Regions from separate parts of the Clostridium felsineum DSM 794 genome, predicted to be linked through region 2. Evidence: riboswitches for the same ligand, from Rfam matches in the RefSeq annotation. Region 2 holds a riboswitch; the other holds the start of a gene.
What was found. Region 2 has a riboswitch for ZMP and ZTP ahead of pflB (formate C-acetyltransferase). Riboswitches for the same ligand answer to the same signal wherever they lie in the genome.
Positions count from the first base shown of each region.

Region 1: another riboswitch for ZMP and ZTP. It lies ahead of CLFE_RS15325 (phosphoribosylaminoimidazolecarboxamide formyltransferase); the one in region 2 lies ahead of pflB (formate C-acetyltransferase).

Region 1 is NZ_CP096980.1:3,222,061-3,239,303, reverse strand. Features, by position in the region: gene CLFE_RS15405 (hypothetical protein) at 1-347, shown strand, start outside; gene CLFE_RS15400 (Mbeg1-like protein) at 371-1,687, shown strand; gene CLFE_RS15395 (hypothetical protein) at 2,201-2,458, shown strand; gene CLFE_RS15390 (PH domain-containing protein) at 2,529-2,930, shown strand; gene CLFE_RS15385 (hypothetical protein) at 3,073-3,795, shown strand; gene CLFE_RS15380 (hypothetical protein) at 3,959-4,729, shown strand; gene CLFE_RS15375 (CBS domain-containing protein) at 4,803-5,534, shown strand; gene CLFE_RS15370 (winged helix-turn-helix transcriptional regulator) at 5,561-5,890, opposite strand; gene CLFE_RS15365 (amidohydrolase family protein) at 6,017-6,802, shown strand; gene CLFE_RS15360 (flavodoxin) at 6,861-7,286, opposite strand; gene CLFE_RS15355 (MerR family transcriptional regulator) at 7,453-8,496, shown strand; gene CLFE_RS15350 (glycoside-pentoside-hexuronide (GPH):cation symporter) at 8,805-10,163, shown strand; gene CLFE_RS15345 (desulfoferrodoxin family protein) at 10,280-10,657, opposite strand; gene nroR (NADH-rubredoxin oxidoreductase NroR) at 10,748-11,887, opposite strand; gene CLFE_RS15335 (hypothetical protein) at 12,091-12,636, shown strand; gene CLFE_RS15330 (hypothetical protein) at 12,727-13,257, opposite strand; gene CLFE_RS15325 (phosphoribosylaminoimidazolecarboxamide formyltransferase) at 13,361-14,536, opposite strand; ZMP/ZTP riboswitch at 14,585-14,663, opposite strand; gene CLFE_RS15320 (cysteine-rich small domain-containing protein) at 14,706-14,963, opposite strand; gene CLFE_RS15315 (ABC transporter ATP-binding protein) at 14,960-16,129, opposite strand; gene CLFE_RS15310 (FecCD family ABC transporter permease) at 16,126-17,154, opposite strand; gene CLFE_RS15305 (ABC transporter substrate-binding protein) at 17,170-17,243, opposite strand, start outside.
Region 2 is NZ_CP096980.1:1,687,927-1,705,169, reverse strand. Features, by position in the region: gene CLFE_RS08005 (PilZ domain-containing protein) at 1-53, opposite strand, end outside; gene CLFE_RS08000 (FeoB-associated Cys-rich membrane protein) at 253-405, shown strand; gene pflA (pyruvate formate-lyase-activating protein) at 462-1,175, opposite strand; gene pflB (formate C-acetyltransferase) at 1,186-3,417, opposite strand; ZMP/ZTP riboswitch at 3,521-3,599, opposite strand; gene CLFE_RS07985 (CBS domain-containing protein) at 3,674-4,048, opposite strand; gene CLFE_RS07980 (ribonuclease H-like domain-containing protein) at 4,101-4,898, opposite strand; gene CLFE_RS07975 (Lrp/AsnC ligand binding domain-containing protein) at 5,057-5,524, shown strand; gene CLFE_RS07970 (DUF378 domain-containing protein) at 5,603-5,812, shown strand; gene CLFE_RS07965 (phosphoenolpyruvate carboxykinase (ATP)) at 5,864-7,606, opposite strand; gene argH (argininosuccinate lyase) at 7,828-9,141, opposite strand; gene CLFE_RS07955 (argininosuccinate synthase) at 9,141-10,343, opposite strand; gene CLFE_RS07950 (isocitrate/isopropylmalate dehydrogenase family protein) at 10,510-11,514, opposite strand; gene CLFE_RS07945 (aconitate hydratase) at 11,589-13,517, opposite strand; gene CLFE_RS07940 (beta/alpha barrel domain-containing protein) at 13,538-14,884, opposite strand; gene CLFE_RS07935 (hypothetical protein) at 15,230-15,697, opposite strand; gene CLFE_RS07930 (hypothetical protein) at 15,777-16,076, shown strand; gene CLFE_RS07925 (lysophospholipid acyltransferase family protein) at 16,213-16,938, opposite strand; tRNA gene CLFE_RS07920 (tRNA-Asn) at 16,997-17,071, opposite strand; rRNA gene rrf (5S ribosomal RNA) at 17,081-17,197, opposite strand.

The DNA.
Region 1 (17,243 bases), 1.5 Mb from region 2:
ATAAGAGACTAGAAATAAGAGCTATTGTTAAATGTGATGATAACTTTAACAAAAATGTTATGGCTGAAAAGATAAATAGTTTAATGCAAAGATTAGTGGATGATCTTAAAAAGGAAGATTCAAAGGTATATGTTGATGCTGGATTCTACCTTGTAAAGTCTAATAATTATAATAAGGTAAGTCCAGAGTATATTTCTAATAGAGAAAGTAGACGAGTAATGGATTCCAAGTGGGGATATGAAAATAAGGATACAACAGAAAAATATGTAATTGGGTCATTTGGATTAACTTCAAGTGATAAATTTGATACCTCAGAGATTTTAAAACGCATGCAATACATAAGATAGCTAATTGTCTTTAGGAGAAACTTATGAAGGTTAATATGAGAGATATAAAGGATAATGACTATAATATGCTAACCATATTGTCTTATGTAGATTTGCCAAGTAGTATAAAAAGCTCTAATGGAATAGAAAATTATTATATAGGTGATATGGTGTCAGATTATCTTAAAGATGAAAAAAAACTCTTGAAATTAGAAGGCAGATGTAATATGTCTTATGATGAATGGAAGCACGTACTTCAAGCAATAAAGAGTTCAAATAAATTATGCAGTCTAAAAATAGTGTCATATACAAATCAAGATTCTACAAGTTATACAAATTTAAAACCTAAAGCAAATGGTCTAGTGGCTTATTGTTTTGAAACAAGTGATTATAAGGCTATAATCGACTATAGAGGAAGTGAAACCAGAGATAAAATAGGTGGAGAAGACTGGTATGATAATTTTTTATTGGCTTTTGAGATAGATACACCACAACAGAAAGCTGCGCTTGAATTTTTTCAGTGTGTAAAGAATAGATATGGTTATACTGAATTTTCTACTATAGGACATTCAAAGGGTGGTAACGATGCACAATATGTTGCAGTTAAAGTTGGACAAGATATAATAAAAAGAACAGTTACCTTTGATGCACCAGGTTTTAATTTTAAATTTATTGAAAGTAATAAAAGGAAAATTTGTGAGATAAGAAGTAAAATAATTGCATACATGAGCTATAGGGATTATGTTTCATCCGTTTTAAACAATATATCAGGTCATATAATAAGTTTAAAAACTGATAAAGTGAGTACTCTCAGAGATAATCATAAACCTAATATATTTCTCAAGCTTATATATAATGAATCTGGCGATGCGATAGGTTATAAAAATTTTAATAATTCATATGGTGGTGAAAAAAGTAAAGATATATTGTTTTCAGAAATTACGCTTCTTACTAATATTTTATCAGTTTATGAAGGAAAAAAAGAAGGAGCAGCATTTGCAGATGGTATATATAATATTTTACTTACAAAAAAGGATGGAAAAAGAAGAGAGAATTTTAAGCAGCTTTTTAAAGATAGAAGATTTTTATGTGCGGTAATTGTTACAATGAGAAATATAAAGAAGTATAAGGATATTATAGCTTATGATTATATCTTCAAAGAATTTAAATCTAGAGATAGTTTTTTGAAAAAATTAAAAAAACTAATTATGGCAGAAGAAGCTAATGATATTTGTATGCTTATTTGTGATTTATTGGAGAACTTGAGTGGTGGTATTTATTTATTGGAAGAAACGAAAGAAATACTTTGTAAGATGAAAAAAATAGTATCGGATAAGTTTGAATATCAGAACTATATATAGTGGATAAATTTAAAAGCACAGGTGAATACTGTGCTTTTAAATTTATAAAAAAATAATATTATTATAAAATCATTAATCTCGGAAATTTTATAAATTATATAAATATAAAATTTAATGAAAAATTCAAAAAAGTTTTATAAATTTATTAAACAGTAATAAAAAAAGTGGAAAAATGATATAAAAAGTAGTATTATATACATAAGACAAAAATAAAATAAATAATAATAAAATTATAATTTAAATATATTATTATATTTAAATTATGTGTTATCTGATAGGTTGTTTATTAAAAATGTACATAATAAAAAGTAATATTATGAAAACAAAGCTATTGAATGTGAATAAGGAAATTGTATTTTTGTATGAGCTTATTCCAATATTAGGCAGAAATTAGAAGATATACAATTAAAATTAAAAGAAAATAATAGAACATAATATATATGGTATATACTCCTTCGGTAGTTAAAAGGGTTGACAGGATTTTTGAAATATCTTGTACGGAGGAAAAATAAAATGGATAATAGGGAGATAAGATTAAACAGGATAAGTAAGTTAATGTACGATGAATTATATTTGCAGATGGAAAAGAAAATAAAGATGGATATTTTGAACGAGGATGCTATAGGGAAAATAGTAAATAAGCACTTGGATAATATAAGTAAAGAAAAGAAGGAACCAGAAGTTGCACCACAGGAATGGACATGTACACTGCAGGCAATAAGGGATTATAGATTTAATGAAAAAATGAAAAGAGCTAGAGGTATATTCTAAAAGCTTTTATGACTATGGATACAAAGGCAGTATACAGCCAAAGGACGAAAGATGAATTGAGGGGAAAGCTATGAAGATTAATGACAATACGCTTGAAGAGATATTATCACAATATTTAAACGAAAATGATTCGGTTTTATATTATTGTTATGGTATTATAAATGCGATAATAGGAAATATGATAACTGCGGATGACAAAAGTTATATAATGGGATTTACAGATAAGAAATTTATTATAGTTAAGTTAAATGCTTCACAGGAGCCTATAAAAGCCATAACAGTTGATTACAAGAAAATAAAATATGTTAAAATTTCCAAATGGCTTTTAAATACAGGATTTACAATTAATGTTTATTTTAATGATGAATTTAAATTGGAACTTGAGCTTAAGAAGTATATACCAGGAATAAAAGAGCAGAAGAATAATGTAAATGATATTTGTGATATATTAAATAGAAGGTTTGCACAGTAATATAATTATAAAGGATGCTTTAATTGATAAGCATCCTTTTTTACGTACATTTTTAATTGAATTTTACTTTTTCGTAGAAAAGCAAACAAATAGATGATAAAATATGAAATGAATTAAAGTAAAAACACATTTTGGAGGAAAAATGAAGAAAAAGGCAAAAACAATATTTGCAGCATTTTTAGTTATAATGTTTATAATTTTGATAATATCAGTAGCTACTCAATATAAGAATTATAAAATTGTTAAACACGAAGAAGATAAGTATGCATTATATTTAAAGATTAAAAACTATAGAACAAGCTATAGAGGAATAACAGTATACCCTAGAAATGATCAAAGCAAAATTTTTTATGCAGAACAAAATGGCAAAAACTATAGAGATGGGTATGCTTATAGATTAGTAGAACCTCAGCTTAAAGAAAGAATAGAAGGAATAAAAAATAATGATTTTAAAAATTTAAAGTTCTCAGTTATGATATCTCATGATGAGGATGGTCTTTTATCTGTTACGAATTATAATTATAAGGGTATACCAGATTTAGAGGACTTTTTAAATAAAGAGAGTAAATCTTCAATTGAAATAAAAGCTTTTATAAATTATGGAGAAAAGCTTGATGAGGAAAAATTATCTGAGGAAATAAAAGATTTTGCATATATAATCATGGATAATAGATTCTCGAATAAGAATATAAATATATCTTTTATATTCTACCTTGTAAGTGAAAAGAATTATAAAAAAATCAAGCCCGAAAGATACAAATTTGATATGGTAAAGAAAAAGGAGGCAGAAAAATCAGTCTATATTAAATTTCAAAACTGGGAGGATTATAAAAATGGCATAAAAGTACAATTTACAGATTACTAGATATAAAGCATAAATGCTAGTACATTCTGACTTATAAAAGATTCTGAGGTCGAACCGCTTTTGCAGGAATATTTTATAACCCACAATGTAAGAATTTTAATGCATTATATGGATAGAAAGGATTTTTTGATTGAATAAACTAAGGAAAATATTGGGTACATGCATGATAGTAACTTTATTAATAATTCTGTGCAGTTGTAATTCTGAATCAAAAGATGATATGAAAAGGGATTTTAAAGGGTATATGAAAAATGAGCACTCAATGAAGTTTGATATTAAAAGTATGTCTGTAGGATATAATCTATTTACTCATGGATTTAAGGGGAAAAGTGATAAATGTGTAATGTATCCTATAAACGAGCCTTCTAAAACCTTTATAGTATCTAGATCACATGATCTAATAGGAGTATCTAATGATTATGATGATGGATATTATGACTATTTATTAAGGCCACTAGTAAAGCAGAGGCTTAAAGGAATTATAAAAAATAAATTTAATGATTTTAAGTATGCAGTCAATATTAAAGCAAATTATCAAAGCTCTGATAAAAGTGATTTTAATATTAATAGTATTTTAAAGCAGAAGGGTGATTTCACAATCATTTTATATATTTTGGTGGATGATAATAATATATCAGATAAAAATCAAATAGCTTCTAGGATGTATGAGTTTATGAATGAAATAGAAAAATCTAATTTAATATCAAATAGTAAAGAACAGGTTAATGTGGAATCATATTTTTATTTTGTAAATAATAAATTTTTTAGTCAGGAAAAGGTTAAGGATCTAGAAGAAACTTATGATTATAATCAAGATAGAGATGATGTTGAAAAGAAAATACTTTTTTCAAATAAAGTGGAGACAAGTATAGTTAATAGAAAATATTATGATACTGTAGATGAAATTTTAGAAAAGTTAAATTTGTTACGATGATAAAAAGGAATATGATAAAGTTTACAGGATAAAATATAAAATATATGAAAACTTCTTAAGGGGGAGGAATTAAATGGGAAACAATGTAAAATCCAATGCTGAAAAGTTTTTAACGATATACAATGAAATAGATAGACACATGAGAAAAGCACTTGATGAAAATGAGAGAACTGGAAATGTAGATTTGATAAAGAAAATGGCTAAAAGGGATAAAGTATTTGATGAATATAAAGATGAACTGATGCTGTTTTCAAGACTTAGAAATGCAATAATTCATAATCCTTATAATGCAGATATAGATCCCATTGCAGAACCACATGACAAGATAATTGTAAAGTATTCTAAGATAAGAGATGAAATTTTAAATCCACCACTAGCTTTAGAAAGTATAGCTGTAAAAGGAAAAAATATTTATTTTATCACTCAAAACGAAAGTGTATTAGATGTGATGACAGTTATGAAGGACAATAATTATGCTAATGTACCAGTAGTAGATAGTTTAGGTATGTTAGTTGGAGTTTTTAGTAAGAACACGGTCTTTTCATATATGGTAGAAAATGAAGGTGTTCAAATAAAAAGAGATACTAAAATCAATGATTTTAAAGAATTTATACCAATTAATAAGCATGAAAATGAATTTTTTGCTTTTGTTTCAAGAAGAACTACGGCTGTGGAAGTTGAGGATATGTTTAAAAAAAGGCTTCAAGGTAAGAAAAAGCTTACACTTATATTTATCACAGAAACAGGAAAAGTAAGAGAAAAGGTTTTGGGAATCGTGACACCTTGGGATATAGCATTAAATTGAATTGATTTTAAGGCTAAAATATTGATTTAGCTTAAGTTTTCACTATAGTATTTCCCGAAGTTACACATTTCATTTAAAACTGGTTTCAAGTTTTCTCCAATACTAGTCAAACCATATTCAACCTTTGGAGGAACTTCAGCATAAACCTTTCTATAAATTATTTTAGCCACCTCTAATTCCCTGAGCTGCATGGTTAGGGTTTTTTGTGTTATATTTGGTAAGGATCTTTGAAGTTCATTAAAGCGTGTGATTTTTTTGGACAAAATCCATAGTATTGAGAGTTTCCACTTTCCACTAAGTATATTTATTGTTAGATCCATAGGACAATTGTTATCTAAATTAAAGGTCTTTGACATTTTATTCTCCAATCTTTCAGAAATTATATAATCAATAGTATCATTTTTGAAACTATATATCAAATTTGTGCGTACTTCAAGTCTTTAATATTAGGTGATATCCTTTTAATTAAAGGAGATGTTTAAATGTTAATAGATAGTCATGCACATGTAAATTTGCCAATTGAAAAACATATAGATTTAATGAACAGGGAAGGTATAAATAAAACTATATTATTTTCAACTACGGTTCATCCTGAAAATGCTAAAAATTTAGAAGAATTTAAAGGGGAAATGAATAAGCTGAATAAAATTATATCAGGAGAGACAAGTCCTATTGATGCAAAGATAGCTTCTATAAATGAATTGGTTAAAGTTATTCGTAAATATCCTTCAAGATTTTGTGGTGCTTCATCAGTTCCATTAGGTATGAATTATAAAGATACAACCTCATTTATAGAAAATTATATAATAAAAAATGAATTAGTTGGACTAGGCGAATTTACTATTCCAAATGGAGAGGTTTTTTTACTTAAAAATATATTTAAAGCTTCAAAAGAATTTTCTAATTTGCCAATTTGGATTCATTGTTTATTTCCACTGACTTTAAATGATATAAAAGAGATTATAAGACTTTATGATGAGTATCCAGATATTCCAGTAATTATTGGACATTTAGGTGGTGCCAATTGGATGGAGGTAATTGAAGCGATAAAGGAAAGAAAAAAATTATATATGGATTTGTCAGCCAGTTATACTGCAGTAGCTTTAAGTATGGCAATAAACGAAATACCAGATAAGTGTTTATTTAGTACTGATTTGCCTTATGGAAATTTAACTATAGATAAATTTTCAATTGAGCAACTATGCAATGACGAAACAGCAAGAAATAATATTCTGGGTGATAATGCACGTAAGCTTTTTAAAATATAGTATAAAGATTTCTATAGAGGTTATAAAACTAAAAGCTCTATAGAAATCTTTATTTAAATTATTTTGCGAGCATTTCCCCAAGTTCTTTAGCTCTTTTTAGTTCATCTTTGTTAGGAGCTTCATTTACAGTAAGGTCTCCAATTACATTAAAGCCATAATCCTTCATTAATTTTTTGAATTTTTCCATGAATTCGCCATTATCCCATCCATAGGAACCAAATAAAAGAACTGGTTTATTATTATTAAGAGTGAGTTCAAATTGTTTTAAAAATGGAGCAAGTTCTTCTTGATCTATATTATTATTGTTTTTTGAAGGACTTCCAAAAGCTACAGCATCAGCTAAAAGCACATCCTCTTTAGTTGCTTCAGAAACTAATTTTATAGTTACATCTGAACTAACACTTTTTGCACCTTCGTATATTTCGTTAGCTAAAACTTCCACATTTCCACCATTACTTGAATAAATTATAGAGATTTTTTTCATAGATAATTCCTCCTATATAATAACTATTATTATTTAACTGTTTTTATTAATTATACACTACTTTTTTATTTTATGCCATAGTTTGCTATAATATAATTTAAAAATAAAATTTTTGATAAATAAGTGTTGACTCTGTCCTAAAGGCAGGGGTTATATTTTTATTGAGGTGATTTTTTTGAATACAAAAAAAGTGTGTGAAAAACTAAAGATTTCCTACAAAGCACTTAGGGTATATGAAAAACTTAATATAGTAATTCCCCAAAGGGATAAAAATGACTACAGAAATTATAGTGATGATGATCTTTTAAAATTAAGACAGATTATTATATTAAAAAATGTAGGATTAGAATTAAAAAATATAAAAAGAATATTAGACAAAGGGACATATGAAAGTGATAAGATAATTCACACTCTATATCTGCAGTTAAAGGTTATAGAAGCTAAAAGAATACAATTAAGAAAGATGGAAAATGTACTCAAGGAAGGAATTAATGAAGCTTTAAACAAGAATATAGAGTATGGAAACTTTTTTGATAAAATAGATAACAGCATAAAGGAAAGTACAAAAAATGTGAGCACATGGATAGATAAGTGGGGATTTGACACATGGGCAAAAAGCTATGATGATTGTGTAAAAAAGGATGGAGCAGATACTCTTGGGCTATTTAGCAAATATGATTTTATACTTGAAAGTATAGTACGAAAAATAGGCGATAGGAGAAAAGTTATTGATATTGGATGTGGTACAGCCAATATAGTTAAAAAGTTAAATCAAAATGTTCAATATACAGGTATTGATCAAAGTATAGAAATGCTTATACTTGCTAAAGAAAAAAATAAAAATATAAAACTTAGATTAGGAAATTTTCTCGATAAACCTTTTATAGAAAATGAATTTGATGTTGTGATTTCTTCCTTTGCACTTCATCATCTAAAACCAGATGAAAAAAAAGTTGCAGTAAGAAATTTGCTTAGATATATTAAAAATAATGGAAAAATAGTCATTGCAGATTTAATGTTTTTAAATAAAGAAGAGAGAGAAAGAAAAAAGAAGTGGTTTATTTCCAATAAAAGAGAAAAAGAGTGGGGTGTAATAGAGGATGAATATTATACTGATATTGAAGAAATGAAGAATTATGTCGAATCACTAGAAAAAAAACTTATATATCAGCATGTAGTTAATTATACATTTATTATAGAAATATCATGATAAGTGATGGTTTAGATTGTATAAAATAAAAATGTTAACGTGTACAAAAAAAGCTTGAAAATTGTCGAAAATAGTATATAATAAAATTATAGGTTGGAAACGTTAACAAAAAATACTTCAAACGAAAGGAGAAATGTAAAAAGTAGAGAATGATGTTATTATGATCATATAATTCTGCATGTGAACAATTTGAAATTATACTTATTATTACTACTGCACCTACTGTTAACGTGTGCATTAATTATCGAGTAAAGAATTGCAATAAGAAATTTAGTCGTATATCAAATTAAAGTTGGAGGAAATAAATTATGATTAATAAAAGCAAGAAGTTGACTTTAAAAGAAAAGATATCATATGGACTTGGAGATTTAGGAAATGGTTTTATGTTTGATTTGGGTCAAGCATATCTTTTACAATTTTATACAGATGTTGTTGGAATAGCGGCAGCGGCAGCAGGGAGTATATTTCTTATTACTAAATTATTTGATGCATTTATGGATCCTTTAGCAGGAACTATAATAGATTCAAAAAAACCAGGTAAAAATGGTAAGTTTAAAGCTGTAATGCTTTTGTCAAGTATACTCTTAGCTATAATGACAGTTATAACCTTTACTAATCCTGGTAAGACACCAGGTTCAAAATTAGCATTTGCATATGTAACATATATGCTTTGGGGAGTTTTGTACTCATTTACTAATGTACCTTATGGGTCTCTTGGTTCAGTTATTACCCAAGATACACAGGATAGAACAGCATTATCTACATTTAGGCAATTGGGTTCATCTACTGCACTATTAATAACAGGTATAGTATTCATACCGCTTTTAGGCTTATTCGGAAATCCAAGAATAGCATATCCAATTGTTACTGCTATTATGTCAATTGTTGGAGTGGCAGCATTTTATACAACTTATAAAAATACAACAGAAATCATTGTTCATGATCCTAAAAAAGAAGAAAAAATCACATTACGTAAGGTAGCAAATGCAATATTTCACAATAGGGCATTACTTACATTAATTCTTATGACTGTATTCTCAATTTCAGCATATAATATAAAAACAGCTATGGTTGTATATTATTGCAAATACAATTTAGGAAATGCTAAGTTAGTATCTTATGTAAATTTCTTTACAATAGGATGTGCAGTAATAGGAGTTTCATTTCTTCCTAAATTGGTTAAATTATTTGGAAAAAAGAGAACAGCTGTTATAGCCTTTTCGTTAAGTAGTATTTCAGATGCGGTGAACTTTTTACTTCCAGGCACCCATTTCACTATATTTATAATACTTGCTAGTATATCATTTATGTCAATAAGCATAACCAATGGTGTTACATGGGCGTTTGTTTCGGATTCAATAGATTATGGTGAGTGGAAAAATGGTGAGAGAAGAGAAGGAATAACTTATTCAGTTTTTAATTTTTCAAGAAAGATAGCTCAATCTATAGCGGGTGCTGCTTCTGGTGTAGGATTAGCTTTTGTAGGATATATTGCTAACGCACACCAATCAGAACATACTTTGATTGGAATAAAAGGACTATTATTACTTTACCCTGCATGTGCAACAGCTGTAGCAGCACTTATAGTTGGAGTTTTGTATAATCTTTCAGATGCCAAATTCGCTACAATTATAGATGAATTATTTGAAAGAAATAGAAAGGCTTAATTATTAATAGATAGCTTGATTTTACTGGGGATATTTACATAAATAAAAATTAGCCGCTCCTAACGTAGGGAGCGGTTTTGTTATTAATTTTAATAAATTGTTATAAAATGCTCTAGCTATATGTCTGCCTTCCATAAACTATGAAGATTACAATAAGCGTAAATAGTTCCGTTAGTAACATTTTTGAAATGTGCTGTTGGTTTTTTATCTGGAGAAAGCTTTACCATTTCCATTCTATCTCCAGAAACTAAAACAATCCATTGAATAAAATGTTCAGGAGTCATTGGATGCTCTACAGATCCCACAGAAACATCAATATCACTACCGTTTTTAGTAATGTGAGGTACATGTTTTTCTTGAGCAGCATCAGTAGTATTTGCAGTTATTTTAGTCATTGGCTCAGAGCAGCAAGTTAAAGTTCCACCGCCTTCTTCAATTAGAAGAACTGCGTTGCCACATTTTTTGCATATATAGATTTCTAAATCGTTATTCATTTTAATACCTCCATAGTAGAATTAAATTTGGTTAACTTCTACAGGATTAATATGTCACAAAAATTACAAGGGTATACATAGTTAAAGCCTTTATAAACTATTCAGTATTTCATTTAAAGAGTTAGGTGATGAAAAGGTTTTTTTTGTATCAATTGCTTTTTTTAGTTTCATACCAAGATTTACATCACCTATAACAGCGGCAGCATCGAGTTTATCATCTTTTATACTGCAAAGGATGTATTTCATTTCATCTTGAAACCTAAAAATATTTGAGGATGAAATATGTTCTATATCTCCACAAGATATGATAGAAATACCAGAAACCTTTAATATAGGAGAAGGAACTATTTCAGTATAAGAAGCTTTTTCACCACAGGCATTTAAAGCAGCTATTTCTCCTTGTTTGTTTGCTATATTTATTAAACCAGGGTTTTTTCCGTTAAATTCAGCCACATCACCACAAGCATAAACATCAGGTATTGAGCTTTCCATGTGTTCATTTACAACAATACCACGATTTATAGATATATTAGTGTTTTTTAAAAAATTTAAATTTGGTTTAACACCAACAGTTGTAATAACACATGAACCTTCAATTAAATCACCCATAGTTTCAAAGTTAGAATTATTATATATTTTTATGCCTATTTTATCTAGTTTATCTTTCAAAAATAATCCTCCGATTTTATCGAGCTGTCTTTCTAGAGGATATTCTAATATTATTCCGATTGAAGCCTCAATTCCTGAGGTAATAAGTGCATGAGCAAGTTCAATACCTAATATGCCTCCGCCTACTATAAAAGCCCTTCCTTTATTTTTGGACATTTCTTTTATTTTTAAAGCATCATCGTAAGAGTATAAACTTAAAACCTCACTTGCATGTGGAATTTTGATTTTATTTGGAGTAGAACCGCTTGAAATGATAAGTTTTTCATATTTTATTTTTTCACCAGAATTTAAAGTTACTAATTTATTATCTGTGTCTACATTATTTGCTATTACAGAGGTAATAATGTCTATATTATTTTCTTTATACCAATCACTGTTTTTTATTAATATATTATCGATAGATTTATTATTTGCTATCACTTCATTAAGACGTGTTCTATAATATGGCAAATAGCTTTCATTGTTTAACATAGTCATATTATTAGCTTTACCTAAAGCAGTTTTTGCAGCAGAGAAACCAGCAGGACCAGAGCCTATAATTAAAATTTGTACGCTTTTCATATAAATCATCTCCATAATCATGTTCTTTATAAGTATTATTGTATCTGAAATCTTGTTTTTTATAGATATAATACGAAAATACTTTTTACATTAATTATATGCTAGTAGAGGCAATTAATAAATTAAAATTAAATATTGTAACAGTAATTTAAAAATATAAATATTATATTAGTGAGACTAATTATTAAGAAGAGGCGATTTAGATGGCATCTTTTACTAAAAAAATTTCCAATATCATAAAAGTAGAGGACAATGGAGAGAGAAGTTTGATAGTAGATAGCCAAGTTGAAAATTCAAAAGTTTATTCTAAAAATATTGCTAATGAGGGAATATATATCTATGGACATTACAATATATATTTATTATATAAAAAATTTGGGTATAAAAATGAAGTTTATAATTATAAGGGTAGACTTATAACTAGAGATTTATGTGTTGTAATTCCAGAGGAAGACATATTAGGGAATAAAATAAACACGAATACCGTTGGTAATATTACAGGGCTTTCTTTTAAACCTTCTGTGAAAATAGTAGAGCCACAAGAAAGAAGACATAGAGACAGTATAAATATTGAAGTGTATGGTGAAATAAAATTTCAGTATTATATGAAGAAGGCTACTAAGATCAATAAAACAAAAACTATAGAAGGACAAGAAATTCTACAATTTGATAGTGGAAGATATTCGATTAATGAATTAATGGACATGGATTTGAAAAGATTAAAGGAAATTTATGAATCAATAAACTAGATAAGGAACAGAGTTTTAATTTTTATAACTCTGTTTCCTATTTAATAGGGACAAACTATAAATAAGAATTGTAACGTATACAATTCAAATCTATGAATCTATAACTTTTACTTGGATTTTAACTAATATTTTTTGTGATAGCTTATTATAAGTTATAGCCCAGGTTGGATAATTTTCGGGAATGGGATTTTTATCAAGTAAGTCTCTTTTTTCATTTTCTACATAAGCTGAAATAACTTCTACCTTTGATTTTTTGCTGAATTTAGAAGAAGAAATAACAGTTGATTTAATTTGAAAGTATATTCTAGTACTTAAAAAATTAATATTTCCACTTATGGTACTAGAGGAAGTGTTAGAAGCAGTTCTATAAGTTATAGTGTTGTCTACATATCCATCTAAAAGAATACTACCCTTCCAGTTTTCAGATACCTGTCTTACTGGTGAATCTATTTTGGCATCGGTTATTGTAACAATATTACTAGTATTATCAATGGCGAGTATTGGATAATTTGGCTTTTTCATGGTAAGAATATTAACTATTAATTTTTCGTATTCTCCATAATATATAGTATCAGAGGCTTGACTTATTTTACTTTCAATAGAATTTTTATTGCTATCCATACAAAACTCCTTAAAAAAATTGTATTCTGTATATTTTATATGAATAAAAATAGATTTATGTTAATAGAAAAAGAGAACTTTAGAGTCCTCTTTTTGAATGGTATTAGTGATGAAATAATCTAGTATTAGAAAATGCCATTACCATATTATAATTATCTGCGGCTTCTATTACTAAGTCATCACGTATAGAACCACCAGGTTGAACGATATATTTAACTCCACTTTTTGCTGCTCTATCAATGTTATCACTAAACGGAAAAAATGCATCTGAGGCAAGAGAAACATTTTTTAAATTAGAAAGCCATTTATTTTTTTCGTCTAAGGAAAGTTTTTTTGGTATATATTCTAAAACTCTATTCCAGTTGACAGTTTCTTCTTTAGTAATATCATCTCTAAGATATTGATCAATTAAGTTATCTCTGTCTGGTCTTGATACCCCTTCTTTAAAAGGAAGAGCTAAAACTAAAGGATGCTGTCTTAGGTACCAGATGTCAGCCTTTGAAGCTGCAAGCCTAGTACAATGAACCCTTGATTGTTGTCCAGCACCAACTCCTATAACCTGACCATCTAAAGAAAAGCAAACAGAATTTGATTGAGTATATTTTAAAGTTATCATAGAAATTATAAGATCACGTTTAGCTTCTTCTGAAAGATTCTTATTTTTAGTCACTATATTTTTTAGAAGTGTTTCATTAAGTGGGGTTGTATTTCTTTTTTGTTCAAAGGTTATACCATAAATTTCTCTTCTTTCAAGTGCATGTGGTTCATAATCGGCATCTATTTTTATTATGTTATATTTACCTCTTTTTTTTGATTTTAATATTTCTAAAGCTTCTTTATCATAATCAGGTGCTATTATTCCATCAGAAACAGATTTTTTTAGTATATTAGCTGTAGCTACATCTACTTTGTCACTTATAGCTACAAAATCACCATAGGAGGACATTCTATCGGCACCTCTTGCTCTTGAATATGCGATTGCAGGGGGAGTAAGATCGATATCTTCTACTAAATAAGTTTTTTTTAGAGTATCGCTTAGAGGGATTGCTACAGCTGCACCAGCAGGACTAACATGCTTAAAGGAAGCAGCGGAAGTTAAGCCAGTTTCTTTCTTTAACTCTTTTACAAGCTGCCAGGAATTAAGAGCATCCATAAAGTTTATGTAGCCTGGATTTCCATTTAAAACCTCAAGTGGTAGTGTGCCTTTATTAACATATATTCTAGCAGGATTTTGCTGTGGATTACAGCCATATTTTAATTCTATTTGTTGAACCTTCATTTTTATAAAACCTCCTAAATTTAAATACAAAAAAACCTGGATAAAATACTAATTTACCCAGGCGGTCGATTTTTATTAATCATGCTTCCTATGGTGAACTCCATTTCCGCCAGTTGCATGATCTTCTTTTTTTACTAAAATTATATAATATATGAAAATATAAGTCAAATTATTTAGAAAGTCTTTTGTCTTTGTTAATTTCACGAATTTTATTTACAATATATTTGTAACCATTTTTAGAATGAGGAATAAGACAGTTTGAACAATCCTTTATCCCATTTGATTCTTTATTATTTCCACCACAATCTTCTAAGAAGTAAAGTGGACAAAAGCAAAACAAACAATTGAAATCACTAGTATTTTGTGTTTTGTGGCAAGGAAAGTATTCACAGCTTTCGTGTTTGAAAAATTTATAATTACTACTCATATTATCACCTTCAATATATATTTTATTAGATCATCTATATTACTACATAATATTGCATCATACTTTGAATTTTTTCTGAAAGTAATTATCTTCTTATGCTTTTTTGAAGCGTAATTCAAAAGTTCCAAATTCTTATTATTTATTTCTCCAGTAGGAAAGCCAGAATCTATAATTACATCAGCGTCATCAATCATTTTTAAAGCATTTTTAAAGGAAGTGTCTGTTATGTTATCAAATGGTTTTTCACTTTGAATTTTCACAGACATTGTTTTAGCTGTTTCATAATCAATATCATTTTCATGAAGTATTCCTGTTGAAAAACCTAAATTGTATTTAGTTAAAACTCTATAAATAGGAGTGCCAACTCCACCACCGCCAACAACAAATATATTATTGTGCATAAAATTTTTTAGTTCTATGGAAGAGGTAAGGGTATTAAAAGCAGCATTTTTTATATTATAGACATTATTTATATTAGTATTATTTATAGTAGCTTCAGGCGTTCCAAAAGAAAGAACCTTTTTATCACGTATAAGTAATAGTTTATCACAATATTTAAGCGCCAAATCTATTTCATGAAGAGATAATACTACAGTAAGTTTCATTTTGCGACTTAAATCTTTAAGGGTGTTCAATAGTTCAATTTTATGGTTTATATCTAAATGAGTTGTGGGTTCATCTAAAATTATTAGTTTAGGTTCTTGAACTAGGGCTCTTGCAAGCATAACCTTTTGCTTTTCACCATCACTCAACGCCTGAAAATACCTATTTATGAGATTAAACGCTCCAACATTTTTAAGAACTGTTTCTATTTTTGTTTCATCTTCTTTTGAAATAGCCCCGAAAAATCCAGTATGAGGATAGCGTCCAAGTGAGACAACTTCAAAAACTGTCATAAGGTCAAAAGTTGGTTTTTCAGTTAATACCACTGAAATTATTTTTGCGAGAACATCTTTTTTTATGCCTATAACATTTTTGTCATTTATATATATAGATCCTTCAATTGGATAAAGGAGCCCGGATAGAGTTCTAATAAGTGTGGTTTTTCCAGCACCATTTGGACCTAATAGACAAACTATTTCTCCTTCTTCTACATTAAAATTTATATTTTGGATAGTAGGAATTTTATTATATCCAACTGTTAAGTCTTTAGTGGATAATATCATGATAGGGTTCTCCTCCTTAGTATTAAAAATATTACAATAGGAGCACCTATAAAAGAAGTTACAGCACTAATTGGGAGTTCTGTTGGTGCAAGCACCGTTCGCGATATAACATCACATAAGGAGGTTATTATTCCTCCCATAAGAATTGTTCCAGGAATTAAAAACATATTATTTGAGCTTTTGAAAATAAGTCTGGTTATATGTGGCACAGCAAGACCTATAAAAGCAATAGGTCCTGCAAAAGCTGTTACTATAGCTGAAAGAATACTTGAAATAATAATGACAATGGTTCTAAATGACTGTATTTTTATTCCTAAACTTTTAGCATACGCCTCACCTAAAAGAAAAGCGTTTAAAGGCTTTATAATAAGAAAAGAAGCTAAAAGTGTTGGTACTCCAATAAAAAATAGTAGGTATATGTTTTTTAGAGTAAAACCAGAAAAACTGCCTAGTGTCCACATTGTAAAAAATTGAAGCTGCTGTTTATCTGCAAAAGCTGATAGTACATTTGTTACAGCACTACATATGTAACCAACCATAATACCTATAACAAGTAAGGTTACTACATTTTTAACCTTATTTGCAAACAAAATTACTATAAGCATTATTAAAATTGAACCAATTAGAGCAGCGCTAAATACTAAAAAAGGTGAAGCAGCATTAAAACCAAAGCTTATACCAGAAAGCATTACTAAGGCTACGAATAAGGTTGCACCAGAGGAAATTCCAAGTACATAGGGTTCTACTATTGGATTTTTAAATAATACCTGAAGTAATAGTCCAGATACGGAGAGGGCAGAACCGCCTATAAGTGCTCCAACAGCTCTTGGAAAGCGGATATTCCATACGATTTGATAGTTGCCACTTTTAAAAGAGCTAGTTCTAAAGAGAATTTTAATAACCTCATTAAAGGATATTTTAAGTGAACCCATGCTGATAGAAAATATAAAAGTTAAAAAGAAAATTATAAATAATAGAAGTAAAATAACTAAATTTTTTGTATTTCTTTTAGGCTTAAGATCCATAAGAGCCTCCTAAAATTAATAGTGTGAATAGTGTTTTTGTTTGTAACCCTTAAAGCTTTCGGGATGAAATATTGATGACAAGTCTTCTA
Region 2 (17,243 bases):
TACCTGCAGAGTTTATTCCTATCATCAATATCTGACGTAGAGACCAATACCATATAAATTCCTCCTTCTGAATTTATGTACAGTTACCAAATTAATAAATATATTATATCATGTTTCGACAAAATTCGAAATATATTTTCAATATTGTTAACTTAAGTTCTGTTGACATCATCACGATTAAATGATAATATTTAATTGAAAATGATATTCATTTCTAGTGATTTTGTATGTACTTAAAAGGAGTGAGTTTTTATGATTATTGAAATACTAATAACACTTATTATTATATGTTCAGCCTTATACATTTTTTATAAAAGCTTCAAGAAAAGTGCAAAAGGAGACTGTAGTTGCTGTAGTGGCTCAAAATCCTGTAGTGGCTGCTCACCAATTAAAAAAAATAAGTAATAAAGCCCCCTTTAATTATTAAGATATGATTTAATAATTAAAGGGGGTTCATATAATTATTTCTTTAGTTTCTCATTAACATATTCTTCGAATTTTGATGCTGTATCTTTATCCATATCTTTTATTCCCTTTAGTTTATATTCTATTGCAAGCTTCTCATATTTTTTTATCCCAAGAGTATGATATGGTAAGATTTCAACTTTCTCAACTCTTTTAACTTTTTGTACTATTTTTGCAAGTCTATCCATACTTTCATAATTATCAGTTATCCCCGGTACCATAACATGTCTTATCCAGACTACTGCTTTTGAATTATTGACTTCCGAAACAAATTTGTAAAACTCATTCATGTCTCCACCAGTTAAATTTTTGTAACCCTCACTATTTATATGCTTTATATCAAGAAGAACATAGTCCGTATACTTTAAAATCTCTTCATAGTGGTTACATCCAAAGCCTGCTGTATCAACTGTCGTGTTTATTCCATTTTCTTTACATAACTTCAAAAATTCTTTTAAAAACTCTGGCTGCATTAAAGGTTCACCGCCGGAACAAGTAATTCCACCACCAGATCTATCAAAATAATTTTTATATCTCTTAACTTTTTTAAGTAAATCTTCTGGAGAAATTTCTTCTCCAGAATTAATATTCCACGTATCTGGGTTATGGCAGAATGCACACCTAAGTCTGCATCCTGCCAAAAAAACAACAACTCTTATTCCCGGTCCATCAACAAGTCCCATTGTCTCTATTGAATGAATTTTTCCCAAATTAACACCTCTACATTCTTTCGTGAAATGTTCTCTTAACAACTTCCATCTGTTGTTCTCTTGTAAGTTTAACGAAATTAACTGCATATCCTGATACCCTTATTGTAAGTGTAGGATATTTTTCTGGATTTTCCATTGCATCTAAAAGTGTTTCACGATTAAATACATTTACATTTAAATGATGTGCCCCCTGCTCAAAATACCCATCTAGAATAGCTGCTAGATTACTTTTCCTATCTTCTTCACTTTTTCCTAATGCATCTGGAATAATAGAAAATGTATTTGAAATTCCATCCTGACAAACATCTCTATATGGAATTTTAGCAACACTATTTAAAGATGCTAATGCTCCATTTTTGTCTCTTCCGTGCATAGGATTAGCTCCCGGTGCAAAAGCCTCTCCTGATAATCTACCATCTGGTGTTGCTCCTGTCTTTTTACCATACATTACATTTGAAGTTATAGTTAATATTGATAATGTATGCTCTGCATTTCTATAAGTAGGTGTTTTTCTTAACTCAGACATAAATTTGTTTACTATTTCAACTGCAATATCATCAGCTCTATCATCATCATTTCCGTACTTAGGAAAATCTCCTTCTATTTCAAAATCTACAGCAATTCCATTTTCATTTCTAATAGGTTTTACCTTTGCGTATTTTATTGCACTTAAAGAATCTGCTGCTACAGAAAGTCCTGCTGCTCCACAAGCCAAAAATCTATGAACTTCTGTATCATGAAGTGCCATAAGCCCTTTTTCATAGGCATACTTATCATGCATATAGTGTATTAAATTAAGAGTATTTACGTACAACTTAGCTACATACTCCATAACCTTAAAATAGTTTTCTTTAACTTTATTATAATCAAGTACTTCATCCTCTATTCTTTCTATGTTAGGTACTACTAAATCAAATTTCTTTTCATCTACTCCACCATTTATAGCATATAATAAAGATTTAGCTAAGTTACATCTAGCTCCAAAAAACTGCATTTGTTTACCTATTTTCATTGCAGATACACAACAAGCTATACCATAATCATCTCCATATATAGGTCTCATTATATCATCATTTTCATATTGAAGCGCGTCTGTTTTTATTGACATCTTTGCACAATACTTCTTAAAGTCTTCAGGAAGCTTGTTTGACCAAAGTACAGTCATATTAGGCTCTGGAGCTGGTCCCAAATTAGTTAATGAATGAAGGAATCTAAAGGAATTTTTTGTAACCAAAGTTTCTCCATTTACACTCATACCACCTATAGATTCAGTAACCCAATTAGGATCACCTGCAAAAAGTTCATTATATTCAGGTGTTCTAAGATGTCTCTCGAATCTTAATTTTATTATAAATTGGTCAATTATCTCTTGTGCTTCTTTTTCAGTTATAACTCCATTTTTCAAATCTCTTTCAATATATATATCTAAAAATGTTGAAACTCTTCCAAGGGACATAGCTGCACCATTGTTCTCTTTTATACCTGCAAGATATCCAAAATAAGTGAATTGAACAGCTTCCTTAGCGTTTGCTGCCGGTCTTGATATATCTATTCCATATTTAAGTGCCATAGACTTCATTTCTTTTAACGCTTTTATTTGTTCTGACACTTCTTCTCTTCTTCTTATTAAATCTTCAAGCATATTGCCTTTTAATTCTTTTAAATCTGCTTTTTTCTTTTCAATTAAGTAGTCTATTCCATATAGTGCAACTCTTCTAAAATCTCCTATTATTCTTCCTCTTCCATAAGCATCAGGTAAACCTGTTAAAAGTCCAACGTGTCTAGCCGTTTTCATTTCATCTGTATAAGCATCAAAAACACCTTCATTATGAGTTTTCCTGTACTTTGTAAATGTATCATAAACTCCTTCATCTATTTCATAACCGTAAGCTTCTAAAGCTTGTTTTGCCATTCTTATTCCACCAAAAGGATTTACCATTCTTTTAAGCGGTTCATCTGTTTGAAGCCCAAAAATCACTTCATTATCTTTATCTATATATCCAGCTTCAAAACTATCTATTCCAGATACAGTTTTATTATCTGCCTTTAAAACACCATTCTTTTTTATTTCATCTATAAGAAGCTTCTCACACTTATCCCAAAGTTTTTTTGTTTTTTCTGTAGCTTCTTCTAAGAATTCTTCATCACCCATATATGGGGTGTAATTTTTTTGTATAAAGTTCCTAACATCAATATTATTTAACCATGTACCTTCTTTAAAATCATTCCATTCTTTAATCATACCAAAACTCTCCTTTGTTTGAAATTTTCGATTGCTCTTTAAATCACAAAATTTTCTAATATTAGCTTATCCAGGAGTAAAATAAAAACCACCCGGACATATACTAGTTTGCCCAGGCGGTCGGCTTTAATAAAATCGTACTCCCTGTGGTTATTCCACTTCCGCCGGTTATACGACCTTTAATTCAATTATTCTAAAATAAAAATAACATACTTTTATCTTTATGTCAACAAGCTTTATTTTTTAAAATTCCACTTTACTTTTCTAGGAAATAATCAAGTAATTCTTCTAATGTAACAATTCCTATTGCCTTACTATCTTCAACTACAGGAACTGCAAATATATTATTATCCCTTAAAATTTTTCCAACCTCAACTATATCACTGGAAGCGTTTACTGATATTACATTTTTAGTCATTACTGCTTCTACTGGATAACTATCATAGTGTCCTTCTTCTATCAAAAATCTATATATGTCAGCTTTAACTACTATACCAACTAATTCATCCTTATCATTTACCACTGGTGCGCTGTTAACTGTATCACTTGTCATTATCTTGAGTGCATCCTTTAACGTGGCATTATCTCGCACCTTTAAAATATCTTTTATCATTATATCTCTTATTACCATATTCCTCTCTCCTTCTCTTAAAATTCATTAATATATAATTTTTATTTTTAATCTAAACGCAATTATTTTTTATGATATCCTTTATACTTATAATATCGTGATTTCCTTCTAATATTGCACCTATAGCTTTTGATGCTGCTCGCTTGGATATCTTATCTAGGTTAATATCTATTAATACATTGTGTTTTTTCATCAAATAATTCAAGTATTTAAGCTGCTTTTCCGTTATATGGTCCTCACGTAGAAAATCACATTTCTTTATCTTCCAAAGTATTTTAAATATTTTAGGTAAGTTTAATACATCTTCATAATTATGAAGCATTATAGTATGCTTTAAATCATCATTTTTATCTTTTAAATATCTTTTGTACAACTCTACACTAATACCACCATCTATAGTATCTTTTCTATTTATGCCTATATACTGCTCGACAGTTTTCAAGTTACATCTCTCAAGGCCAAGTTGTTTTTGATAAGGTCTTATCTTTCTATATAAATCAAAATGTTCACTTGGAACTCTAAACTCAATATTATACTTACTCATCCTTGATTTTATAAAAGGTTCATCAAAAGCCTTTCCATTATATGAACACCATGTATCAAATTTTTCTATAGAATTTTTTAAGTTTTCTAAAATACTTTTCTCTTGCTCTAATTCCTGTGCAAAATACTGCTTTATATGAAATATATCCTGATTTTTATAGTACCCTATTGATATTAATATTATGTTATCTTGTTCCCTATCAAATCCAGTAGTCTCTATATCAAAATAAATCATTGACTTCATATTATATTGTTTTATTATCTCTTTATCTAACTCTAATTTTATGTCTTTTTCATTAATATACATAAAAATCCCCCAATCAGTGTATACATTTAAATTATACACCAAATAGATTTCTAATAAAATACTATAATTTTATAATATTTTTTATATTTATTTTGATAAAATGGTATTGAATTTGTTATAATATTGTTGTTTACTATAACTTATAGGAGTTGATTTTAATGAATTTACAAGTTAATGGATTGGATGATTTAGATTTACAAATATTACATATTCTAGTTGAAGATTCGAGAACGCCATATCTAGAAATAGCGAGAGAGTGTCATGTAAGCGGCGGAACTATTCATGTTAGAATGAAAAAAATGGAGGACATGGGAATTATAAAAGGTACAAAGCTTATAGTAGACAATACTAAATTAGGATACGATATTTGCTGTCTAGTTGGTATATATCTTGATAAAGCTGTTTCATTTCCAAGTGTACTTGAATCAATGAAGGAAATAAAGGAAATAGTAGAACTTTATTATATTACAGGTGAATTTTCTATTTTCGCAAAAGTAGTCTGTCGAAGTATATCTGGTCTTCAAGACCTTCTTCTTAACAGAATACAAACTATAGATGGTGTACAAAGAACCAATACTTTTATGGCTCTTTCCCAACCAATAGATAGAAATATAGATTTTTCTTAAACTAAATTTATTTTCTAACATAATATACGCTATTTCGCATATAATAATTCTGTAAACTTAATAAAAGGAGATGTAGTGATGAAAACATTAGATGTTATTGCGTTAGTTTTTGTCATAATAGGCGCTATAAATTGGGGTTTAATTGGTTTCTTTAGCTTCGATTTAGTTGCTGCTTTATTTGGAACCATGTCCTCTTTAACAAGAATTATTTACGCACTAGTAGGTATATGTGGCTTATATGCAATATCCTTTTTAGGAAGGGATAGAGAAGTAAGAGTAGAGAAATAAAGTTTAGAATAAATAATGGCGCAGAACATTAGTCCTGCGCTATTATTTATATTATTTATATTTTTTTATTATATCTAGAAGCCTTATGGCTGCATTTTTAGGGCCATCCTTTTCCATACCTTTTATTCCTAAACGTGTTCTTATTTGTCCCACCTTTATTCCTGCCTTAAAAAATTCATCAAAATATTTATTTATAAGTATGTCCGTTTCTTTCTCTTTTTGAACTGGTCCAAACGGATTAGCAAAAAACGTTGTAACAAGACCTTTTTCTGTGGTAGTACCTTTTGCCATTCTAGCTCCATTTCTAAAAACTTTTATAGCCTCTTTTGCGGAATTAAAAAATGAAAGTTCTTCTCCACCTTTATCATAATTATTAGCATATAAAAATAAATCAATAGGATATCCATGTGTTATATCACTATAGCTTGCAACAGGTATAACAAGTCTTGCATTTGTCTTGTCAGGATTCATAAATATACTTCTATCAATTTCCCTAAATGCATATCCTGGATCAAGATCATCCAATCTTACAAAGGCACCAATTTCTGTTCCATACCCCATTGGCTTACCATTTAGTGCATTTGGTTTTACAACTCCCATATCATCAAATATTACTGTCATATCGCTTATATATTCTTCTCCTAATTCTCTAAACGCCTCAAGGCTTTCAGATTTACCTGCACCACTATCACCCATTATAACTATATTAACCTCATTACCATCTTTAGTAATAATGTTTACCATGGCACCATGTATTGGTAAATATCCTCGCTTAATCATTATTAAATTATGCAGCGTTAATGCCATCTTTTTCATATATCCAAAGTAATCAATGTTTACACTATAATTAATGTATCCAAGCATAATATCATTTTTCTTATCATCATAAAATATAGTCCTAGTAATTTCACTATTATCTCTCGCTCCAAAAACAAATACTATATCTGGTTTTGTATCTTTATATTCACTTTCCTTAGCTATTTCAAACAAGTTACACAAAGTTATCCCGTGAGCCATAAAATCTCTATGGAAATAAATAAATGCAAGAAGTGTTCCTATTTTAACTGGAAAGCAAAACCAATGATCTTTATTTATTCTACAATTAAGTGGATTTTCAAATACTTCTGAAAAAATTCCATCTCTTTTTATTTTTTTAGGATATGATATAAATGGCGGATCTATTAAAACAGAATCTATAATTGGAACTCCGTTAAGACATTCATATCCTTCTGGATACTTCCATTTTATGCTATTAACAATAAGACCTGCATTAGCTCCTGCTGGAAGCTGTCTATACACCTTAGGTTTTGAACCTAATATATTTTCTTCGATCTTTCTATAGGTGTTAACTATAAGTTGAGAAAACTGAAGATTAGCATCCACAAAGCTTACATTTTCAAGTCCTTCATTAATTTTGCTATTATGAACTACTGTATACCTTTCAAGCTTTCTCCAGAATCCATATATATTTTCTATTATTTTTATAATTTCATCTTTATTTGATAGAAAACTTTCATATTTAGGATTCATATCAATTATTTCTTCTCTTTTAAACACTAATAAAAGCTTAAATACTTCTACAAGTTTATTTGCCATGCTTTTTTCATTATCTTCTATAATATTCTCTTCTATATACTTGTAGTCATTTGATGTTTTATGTCTTCCTTTTTTTATGAATTTTTCAAGTACTCTTTTAAACCCTTCACTATTTAGCACTTTTTCAGATGTATCACAGTACTTTGCTGTAAAATTAATTATAACCTTATCATTACTTATTGAAAATTCCTTTTGCATTTCATTCCTCGCCCCCTAAATAAATAAAGATGAATGTGGTATTATCCATATAATTCATCTATAGCCCAACAATGTATATTATACCACAAAAATGTTTTTTCTATTGTGCGCCTTTCATTTGCGCAAAAATATATAGGGTTCTCCTGCATCATTTAATTTATGCACCATTATATGACTTTAGTACACAAATTAAAGTTACTTTGAAAACCCTATAATATATATTACATTATTTTTTTATTTCCTTTTTTTATAACATTATGATAATTTATAAATTCGTAAACATCATCATCAAATAAATCACAGAATTTTTTAAATTCATCAATGTTTAATTCTTCTATAGTTTTATCATTATTTTCACAGTATATTACAATTTCACCTGATATTTTATGAGCATCCCTAAAAGCTATTCCCTTATTTACTAAATAGTCTGCTACATCTGTGGCATTTAAAAATCCGCCTTTTACCGCTTCCTTCATAGCTGCCTCTTTAACCTTCATGGTATCAATCATTCCATCCATAACTAATAAACACATTTTTAATGTATCAAAAGAATCAAAAAATTGTTCCTTATCTTCCTGCATATCCTTATTATAAGCAAGCGGAATACCCTTCATAATTGTAAGCATTGCCATTAAGTCTCCATATACCCTTCCAGTTTTTCCACGTATAAGTTCTGCTGCATCTGGATTTTTCTTTTGAGGCATTATACTACTACCTGTAGAAAATTTATCATCCATTTGAACAAAACTGAACTCTTTAGTACTCCATATAATAAGTTCTTCACTTAACCTGCTTAAATGCATCATGCATATTGAAAATGAGGATAATACTTCTATTAGATAATCTCTATCGCTTACACCATCTAAAAAATTATCTACTGGTTTATCAAAGCCAAGTTCTTTAGCTGTTAACTCTCTATCTGTATCATAAGTTGTACCTGCAAGGGCACAGCAGCCTAGTGGACTTTCATTTAAATTTGAAATAGCATTTAAGAGCCTTTTTTTATCTCTACTAAACATACTGTAATATGCCATCATATGGTGAGTAAAGGTTACTACTTGTGCTCTTTGCATATGAGTATAGCCTGGCATTATAAAATGATTATTTTCCGCCTTATTTTTAATTGTAGACATAAGCTTATCTATACAATCAATTATAATATAAGAACCTTTCTTAACATACATTTTCATATCTACTGCAACTTGATCATTTCTACTTCTTGCTGTATGAAGCTTTTTTCCTACTTCCCCAATTCTATCTATCAAGTTTACTTCTACAAAACTATGTATGTCTTCATAGTCTCCTTCTATTTTTAGTTTACCATTTTCTATATCATCATCTATTGATTTAAGTCCCCTTAATATTTTTTCACATTCTTCTTCATTTATTATTTTACATTTATTCAGCATTTTAACGTGAGCTATGCTTCCTTCTATATCCTCCTTATATAGCTTCTTATCAAAGCTTAAAGAGGCATTAAATTCCTCCATAAGCTCACTTTCACTTTCTCTAAATCTTCCACCCCAAAGTTTCATTATTTTTTCTCCATTTTTTTCATAGCTTTTATTTTACTTGGAAGGCTGAATAAATTTATAAATCCTTGTGCATCCTTATGATCGTATAAATCACTTGCCCCAAAAGATGATATACTCTCATCATATAATGCATTTTCAGATTCTACACTGGAAACTTTCATATTTCCTTTGTACAATTTAAGTTTTACAGTACCTGTAACATTTTTCTCCACTGTGTCTACAAAAGCATCTAGCGCTTCTCTCGTTGTTGTAAACCATAATCCATCATATACAAGCTCTGAATATTTTAAAGCGAGCATTTGCTTATAGTGATATGCATCCTTATCAACTGTTAATCTTTCAAGCTGGTCATGTGCTTCATAAAGAAGTGTTCCACCTGGTGTTTCATACACTCCTCTTGATTTCATTCCAACAAGTCTATTTTCAACAAGGTCTACAACCCCTATACCATTTTCTCCTGCTATTTTATTTACCTTTTCAATAAGCTTAACAGGTTCTAATTCTTCTCCATTAATCTTATATGGTATACCTTCTTCAAAATATATGCTTATATATGTGTCCTCATCCTTTGCTTTCTCTGGTGGAATAACACATTTATACATATCTGTTTTATGCTCATTTTTAGGATCTTCTAAATCTCCACCTTCATGACTTATGTGCCATAGATTCCAATCTTCTGAATATATCTTTTCCTTTGTTACTGGAACCTCTACTCCCTTACTTAACGCATAATCTATTTCTGCTTCTCTTGAATCTATATTCCAAAGTCTCCATGGAGCAATGATTTTAATATAAGGGTCCATGGCCGCAATAGCCGTCTCAAAACGAACCTGATCATTTCCCTTTCCAGTACATCCATGACATATATATTTAGCACCTTCTTTATGTGCAACCTCAACTAATTTTTTTGCAATTAATGGCCTTGCAAATGATGTTCCTAAAAGATATTTTCCTTCATAAGTTGCATTCCATTTTATAGCATTGTATAAATAATCAGTTACAAATTCGTTTTTAACATCTTCAACATATATTTTAGCTGCACCACTTTTTATAGCTTTTTCTTTAACCTTATCCATATCATCTTCCTGTCCTACATTAACACAGACAGCTATTACTTCAACATCATAATTATCTTTAAGCCATGGAATTGTTACTGATGTATCAAGTCCACCTGAATACGCTAAAACTACTTTTTCCTTCATACTATCAAACACCTTTCATGAATACTATTTATAAGTCATAAATCTATGTAATACACGTAACCTTTTATGTTATAATTATACGTCTTTTTTTATAATTATGCAACATTTTTTATAATTATTCATAAAAAAATAAGAGCCCTTGAGCTCTCATCTTTTACTTTTTACTTTATAGATTTTTTATAACTTCTTCAGCAAACTCCTTTGTACCAGTGCTTCCACCCAAATCAGAAGTTACTTTATTTCCTTCCTTTAATACTACCCTTATTGCATTATCTATTCTATCTGCCGCTTCAAATTCACCTATATATCTAAGCATCATTACACCAGAAAGTATGGCTGCTGTTGGATTTGCAATATTTTTTCCTGCTATATCTGGAGCTGAACCATGAATTGATTCAAATATTGAAATTTCCTTTCCTATATTTGCTCCTGGTGCTACTCCAAGCCCACCAACAAGTCCTGCTGCCATATCGGATAATATGTCTCCATAAAGATTAGGCATTACAAGCACATCATACTTTTCTGGAGTTTGAACTAGCTTCATACTCATAGCATCAACTATCATATCTTCAAATTCTTTATCCTTATAGTTTTCAGCTACCTTTCTCGCACAGCTTAAAAATAACCCATCAGAATATTTCATTATGTTAGCTTTATGTACAGCTGTAACTTTTTTTCTACTTTGTTTAACTGCCATTTGGAATGCAAAATCAACGATTCTTTCACTTGCTTCTCTAGTTATTATTTTAATACTTTCAGCTGCATAATCTCCAATTTTATGCTCAATTCCTGCATATAAGTCCTCCGTATTTTCGCGAACTATAATTAAATCTATATCTTTATATCTTGTAGGTATTCCTTCATATGTCTTTATAGGTCTAACGTTAGCATATAGATTAAAAGCTTGCCTTAAAGCAACATTTACACTTCTAAAGCCACTTCCAACAGGAGTTGTTATCGGTCCCTTAAGTGCTATCTTATTTTTCTTTATGCTATCTAGTACATATTCAGGAAGAGGTGTGCTAAACTCCTCCATAACCTTTGCTCCTGCTTCAACTATATCCCAAGTAATATCAACACCTGCTGCTTCTATTACTTTTTTAGCTGCATCTGTTACCTCTGGACCTATTCCATCTCCAGGAATAAGTGTTATTGTATGTTTCTTTTTCATAAATGCTATACCTCCAATTATAAAATTTATATTTATGCAAAAATTGAAAAGGGCATAAAGCCCTCATTAATCTTTTATTTTTCGCTCTTTTTTATCTGATTTAGCTTTCCACCACATATAAGCATATCCTTTTGTCTTTCTGGTATATCTAAAATCATCTTATATTTTTCACCCTTAGATATATTTTCAACATATAAAGTTCCAGTTTGAACTTGATTTATAGTATCATTTATTTGAAGTTCATCACCTTTACTTATTTTATCATAATCATTTTCACTTTCAAAAACAAGAGGAATAATTCCATTGTTTATTAAATTAGCTTTGTGTATTCTTGCAAAAGATTTGGCAAAAACTGCTTTTATACCTAAGTATAATGGTGCAAGAGCTGCATGCTCTCTACTTGATCCTTGACCGTAATTTGATCCTGCTACTATAAATCCTCCATTATTTTCTTTTGCATTCTTAGGAAAATCTTTATCGCAAGGTGTTAAACAAAAGTCAGCTAAATGTGGAATATTAGATCTAAATGGCAACAATTTCGCATTTGATGGCATAATATGATCTGTTGTTATGTTATCTTCAACTTTAATAAGTGCTTTTCCAGTGATATCATCTGAAAGAGGTTTTGCCTTAGGGAAAGGTTTTATATTAGGTCCTCTTACTATTTCAATATCTTCTGGTGTTTTAGAAGGACTTACTATCAAATTATCATTGATTAAGAATTTTTCTGGTATTTCTATCTTCTCTACTGTTTCTTTAAACTCTCTTGGATCTGTTAATACTCCTGTTAATGCTGAAACAGCAGCAGTTTCAGGGCTCACAAGATAAACCTTAGCTGAAACCGTTCCTGATCTTCCTTCAAAATTTCTATTAAAGGTTCTTAATGAAACTGCATCTGTTGATGGTGATTGTCCCATACCTATACAAGGTCCACATGCACATTCAAGTATTCTCGCGCCTGCTGAAACAAGATTTGCAAGCGCTCCATTTTTTGAAAGCATAGTTAAAACTTGCTTTGATCCTGGAGCTATAACCAAGGATACATTTTCTGCAATAGTTTTTCCCTTTAATATTTCAGAAACCTTCATCAAATCAACAAATGATGAATTTGTACAACTTCCTATAGCTATTTGATTAACTTTAAGATTTTTTATTCCAGAAACTTTTTCAACTTTATCAGGACTATGCGGACATGCTACTAACGGCTGAAGTTCATCTAAATTAATAACTACTTCTTCATCATATACTGCATCTTTATCCGCAGAAAGTTCTTTAAAATCTTCTACTCTACCTTGAGCCTCTAAAAACTCTTTTGTTTTCTCATCACTTGGGAATATTGAAGTAGTTGCTCCAAGCTCAGCTCCCATATTACAAATAGTAGCTCTCTCTGGTATAGAAAGATATTTAACTCCCTCTCCTATATATTCAAATACCTTTCCTACTCCACCTTTTACGGTAACTTGTCTTAAAACCTCTAATATTATATCCTTTGCAGAAACCATTGTATTAAGTTTTCCCTTTAGATTTACCTTAACTACCTTTGGGTTTATTATATAATATTCTCCTCCACCCATAGCAACTGCTACATCTAATCCACCTGCACCTATTGCAAGCATTCCCATTCCTCCTGCTGTAGGAGTATGACTATCTGATCCTATTAAAGTTTCTCCAGGTACATCAAATCTCTCTAAATTGACCTGATGACATATACCATTCCCAGGCTTTGAAAAATATATACCATGCTTCTTAGCTACTGTCTGTATATACAAATGATCATCTGCATTTTCGGGACCAGTTTGAAGTATATTATGATCTATATACGCAACTGATCTCTTTGTTTTTACTTGATCTATTGAAAGTGCTTCAAATTGTAAATATGCCATTGTACCAGTTGAATCTTGAGTAAGTGTATTATCAATTCTTATACCTATTTCACTGCCTTTTGTCATATCACCCTTTACAAGATGACTTTTAATTATTTTTTCTGTTAATGTTAATCCCATTTAAATCTCTCCTTAATAATCTAGCTAGCTCTAGTATTTTCTACATCTATTAATTCTTTAAAATATCTTTTTACTTCTATTTCAAGTTCTTTATTTGTTATAGAAGTTGTTCTTCCACCTTCATATTGATTATCTACCCATTTTTTTATTTCTGCAACTCGATCATCCTTTTTATGGACCTCATTTTCCTTGTTCAATTTAAAATAGATATTAATCCAAGCCGCTATCCCTGCTGATCCTGAATATTCATTTATAGCTACAAGCACTGGCCTATCAAGAATTTTTTCTGTATCGAATATATTGTATATTTCCTGGTCCTTTAAAATTCCATCTGCATGAATACCAGCCCTTGTAACATTAAAATCAGTACCAACAAAAGGTGTTCTAGGTGGTATTTCATATTTCATTTCATTTTCAAAATACTTTGCTATTTCTGTTATAGCATGAATATTCATACCAGGATTACCCTTTAGTTGACAATACTGAAACACCATAGCCTCCAAAGGACAATTTCCAGTTCGTTCTCCAATTCCAAGTAATGTTGTATTTACAGAAGAACACCCATACATCCATGCTGCTGTAGCATTAGGCACAACACAATAAAAGTCATTATGACCATGCCACTCAAGTGCTGAAGCTGGAACATTACAATACTTTCTAAGTCCACTAATTATTGCAGGTACACTTCTTGGAAGCTCCACACCTGGAAACGAAACTCCTAACCCCAAAGTATCACAAGCTCTTATCTTTACTTGAATGCCATATTTATCTGAAAGCTCCATCAGCTTATTTACAAGCGGAACTACAAACCCAAAGAAATCAGCTCTAGTTATATCTTCAAGATGACATCTAGGTACTATGCCATTTGAGAGAGCTTCCTCAACTATTTCAATGTATTTGTTATAAGTTTGTTCTCTATTCATATTTAACTTTTTAAAAATATGATAATCAGAACAAGACATTAAAATTCCTGTTTCTTTAATCCCTATATCCTTTACCAAGCTAAAATCATTTTTGTTTGCTCTAATCCATGTAGTTATCTCTGGAAATTTATATCCCTTCTGCATACATTCAATTAAAGCTTCTTTATCTCTGTTTGTATATAAGAAAAACTCAGTTTGTCTTATAACACCAGTATTATTATCTAATTTATTCAAATAATCGAAAAGCTTAACTATTTGTTCAACTGTAAATGGTGTCATTGATTGTTGTCCATCTCTAAAAGTTGTATCAGTTATCCATATTTTATCTGGAATGTCTACTTTTATTTCGTTCATATTAAAATTAATTTTGGGAACATCACTATATGGGAAAATTTCTCTATATAGATTCGCATTTTCAACATTCTTTAACTTTATCTTTTTCATAAAATCACTTCCTAATATAAAATTCAAAATGATTTTTATTTTTTAAATCCTTCATAATTCAATCAATAGAATTTTTTACAATAATAAATTCATTTTGCTCCAATACAGTATCTTTTTTGCAAAACCTCTTATTTGCTAGATTTATATTGTTTTTTTCTAATTAATATAATATATTCTAACATATAAAAATGTTGTTTTCAATTTATATATAATCTTTTTTGAATAATTAGTTAAATAACATTTCATTTTTCCAGTTTCATTTTAATATGCATATCAATTTATTAATTTTTCATTCATTATATAAAAAAAAAGTTATTAATCGCTTAAATGATTAATAACTTTTTATCATTCTCTATTTGTATTATACCTTTCTGTTATTCTTAATTGAATTTTTACATTTTTTTCATTCACTCTTATTACTATAAGGCTATAAGAGTTTTCCCTTATTAGTATTTTGATTAGTGAACTTATATTATTATCAAACTCATATATTAAATATTTATCTAATGTTCTAATACAAACATTTTCTCCATTAACATCAAAATACAAGTTTTGCCACTCAAGCAATCTTGAACCATTTTTTCTTATTTTAAATACAATTCCTCTTTCTTTAATTTCATCCAAAAGAATATTATATCTATTATTTAGTATAGCATTTCTTAATTTTTCCTCTTTAAGCTTATACAAAAGCTTATCATTTTGCTTATTTAACTTAGATAATAAATTTTCAAGATTATTTATCTTATTGTCTAACTTTCTATTTTTTAATTCTTTTTTATGTAAAAATTTGTTTATATCTTTATTTTCATTCATAGATTTCTCCCTCATTAATTTTTATTATTAACATATAATAAACTTATATACTACTTATAAAAGAGGAGTTACTTAATTTATGGAAAATTTGTTTTATAAAATTTTAAAGGACACCAATGAAAAGGCTCATGAGATAATAGAAACCTTAAAATTCAAATCAGAAAAAACTATTTTAATTGATGAAATCTATTCCCATCTAATAAATGAAAAAAACGAAAAAATAATTAATTTAGAAACTAATTTTAAAAAAATAGAATCAATTAATATTAATTATCAAAAAAACATCGAAAAATTAGTTCAACAAAATACTATTTTAAAAGTTAAAGTTATGGCACTAGAATCACTTTTAAATGAAAATATTAATTCTTCAATGGATTAATTATTCTCAATAATAATTTTTTATACTAAAAAATAAGCTTTAATATAGTATTATTAACCAATATACTATATTAAAGCTTATTTTTCCTATATTAATTTATCTAAATCTTTTCATAAATACATCTTATATTCATCTATTACTTCATCTTTATATTATTCAATTCACTATTAATCCTATTATGAAGAATTTCTGATATGTTTGCTTTTTGCTCTTTATCTAATTCTGCAATATTTATAGGTTCTAATATTGACATATTCACAACACCTGATCTTAATTTGCCATTGACTTCTTCAAAAAGCTTGTACCCTCCATCAATAGCTATAGGTACAACAATTGCATTAGCTTTTGTAGCAAGTTTTAAACTACCTTTTTTAAACTCACTCATATTACTGCTTTTACTTCTAGTTCCTTCTGGAAATATAGCCATAGAATATCCTTTTTTCAAGTTATCCACGCCTTCATTTATAGCCATAAGAGATTTACGTATATCATTTCTATCAATAAATACACAATGCATCATTCTCATCCAACCACTTACAACTTTTATCTTCAAAATTTCCTTCTTCGCTATAAATCCTATTTGCTTATCAATAGTTCCCATTATAGCTAAAAAATCAACATTACTCTGATGATTAGAAATAAAAACACATGTATCTTTAGGTATATTTTCAATTCCCTTTACATTTACTTTGATTCCAATAACTTTGAGTATTGTTTTTGCCCAATTAAAAATTACGTTATGAACAGCTGCTTCATATTCTTCATTAGTCCTAGTCTTTTTTATTTTATTAAGTTTTATCTTAAAAAACATAGTTCTAATCATGTAAAAAACAAAATATATATACAAAAAAATCCATCGCATAAATGTTACCTCTTTTTAACTTAATAATAGCAAAGCTATACTACATCAAAAAATAAAATGGCTCCGCGAAAAGGATTCGAACCTTCAACCTATCGGTTAACAGCCGAGTGCTCCACCGTTGAGCTATCGCGGAATACATTCTACCCGGCAATGACCTACTCTCCCACAGAGCCTCCCCTGCAGTACCATTGGCGTTCTGGTTCTTAACCTTCGTGTTCGGTATGGGAACGGGTGTTACAACCATGCTATGATCACCGGATTTATTTAATTTTAGAAAGTACCTTGTACTCTCAAGATTGCATAGT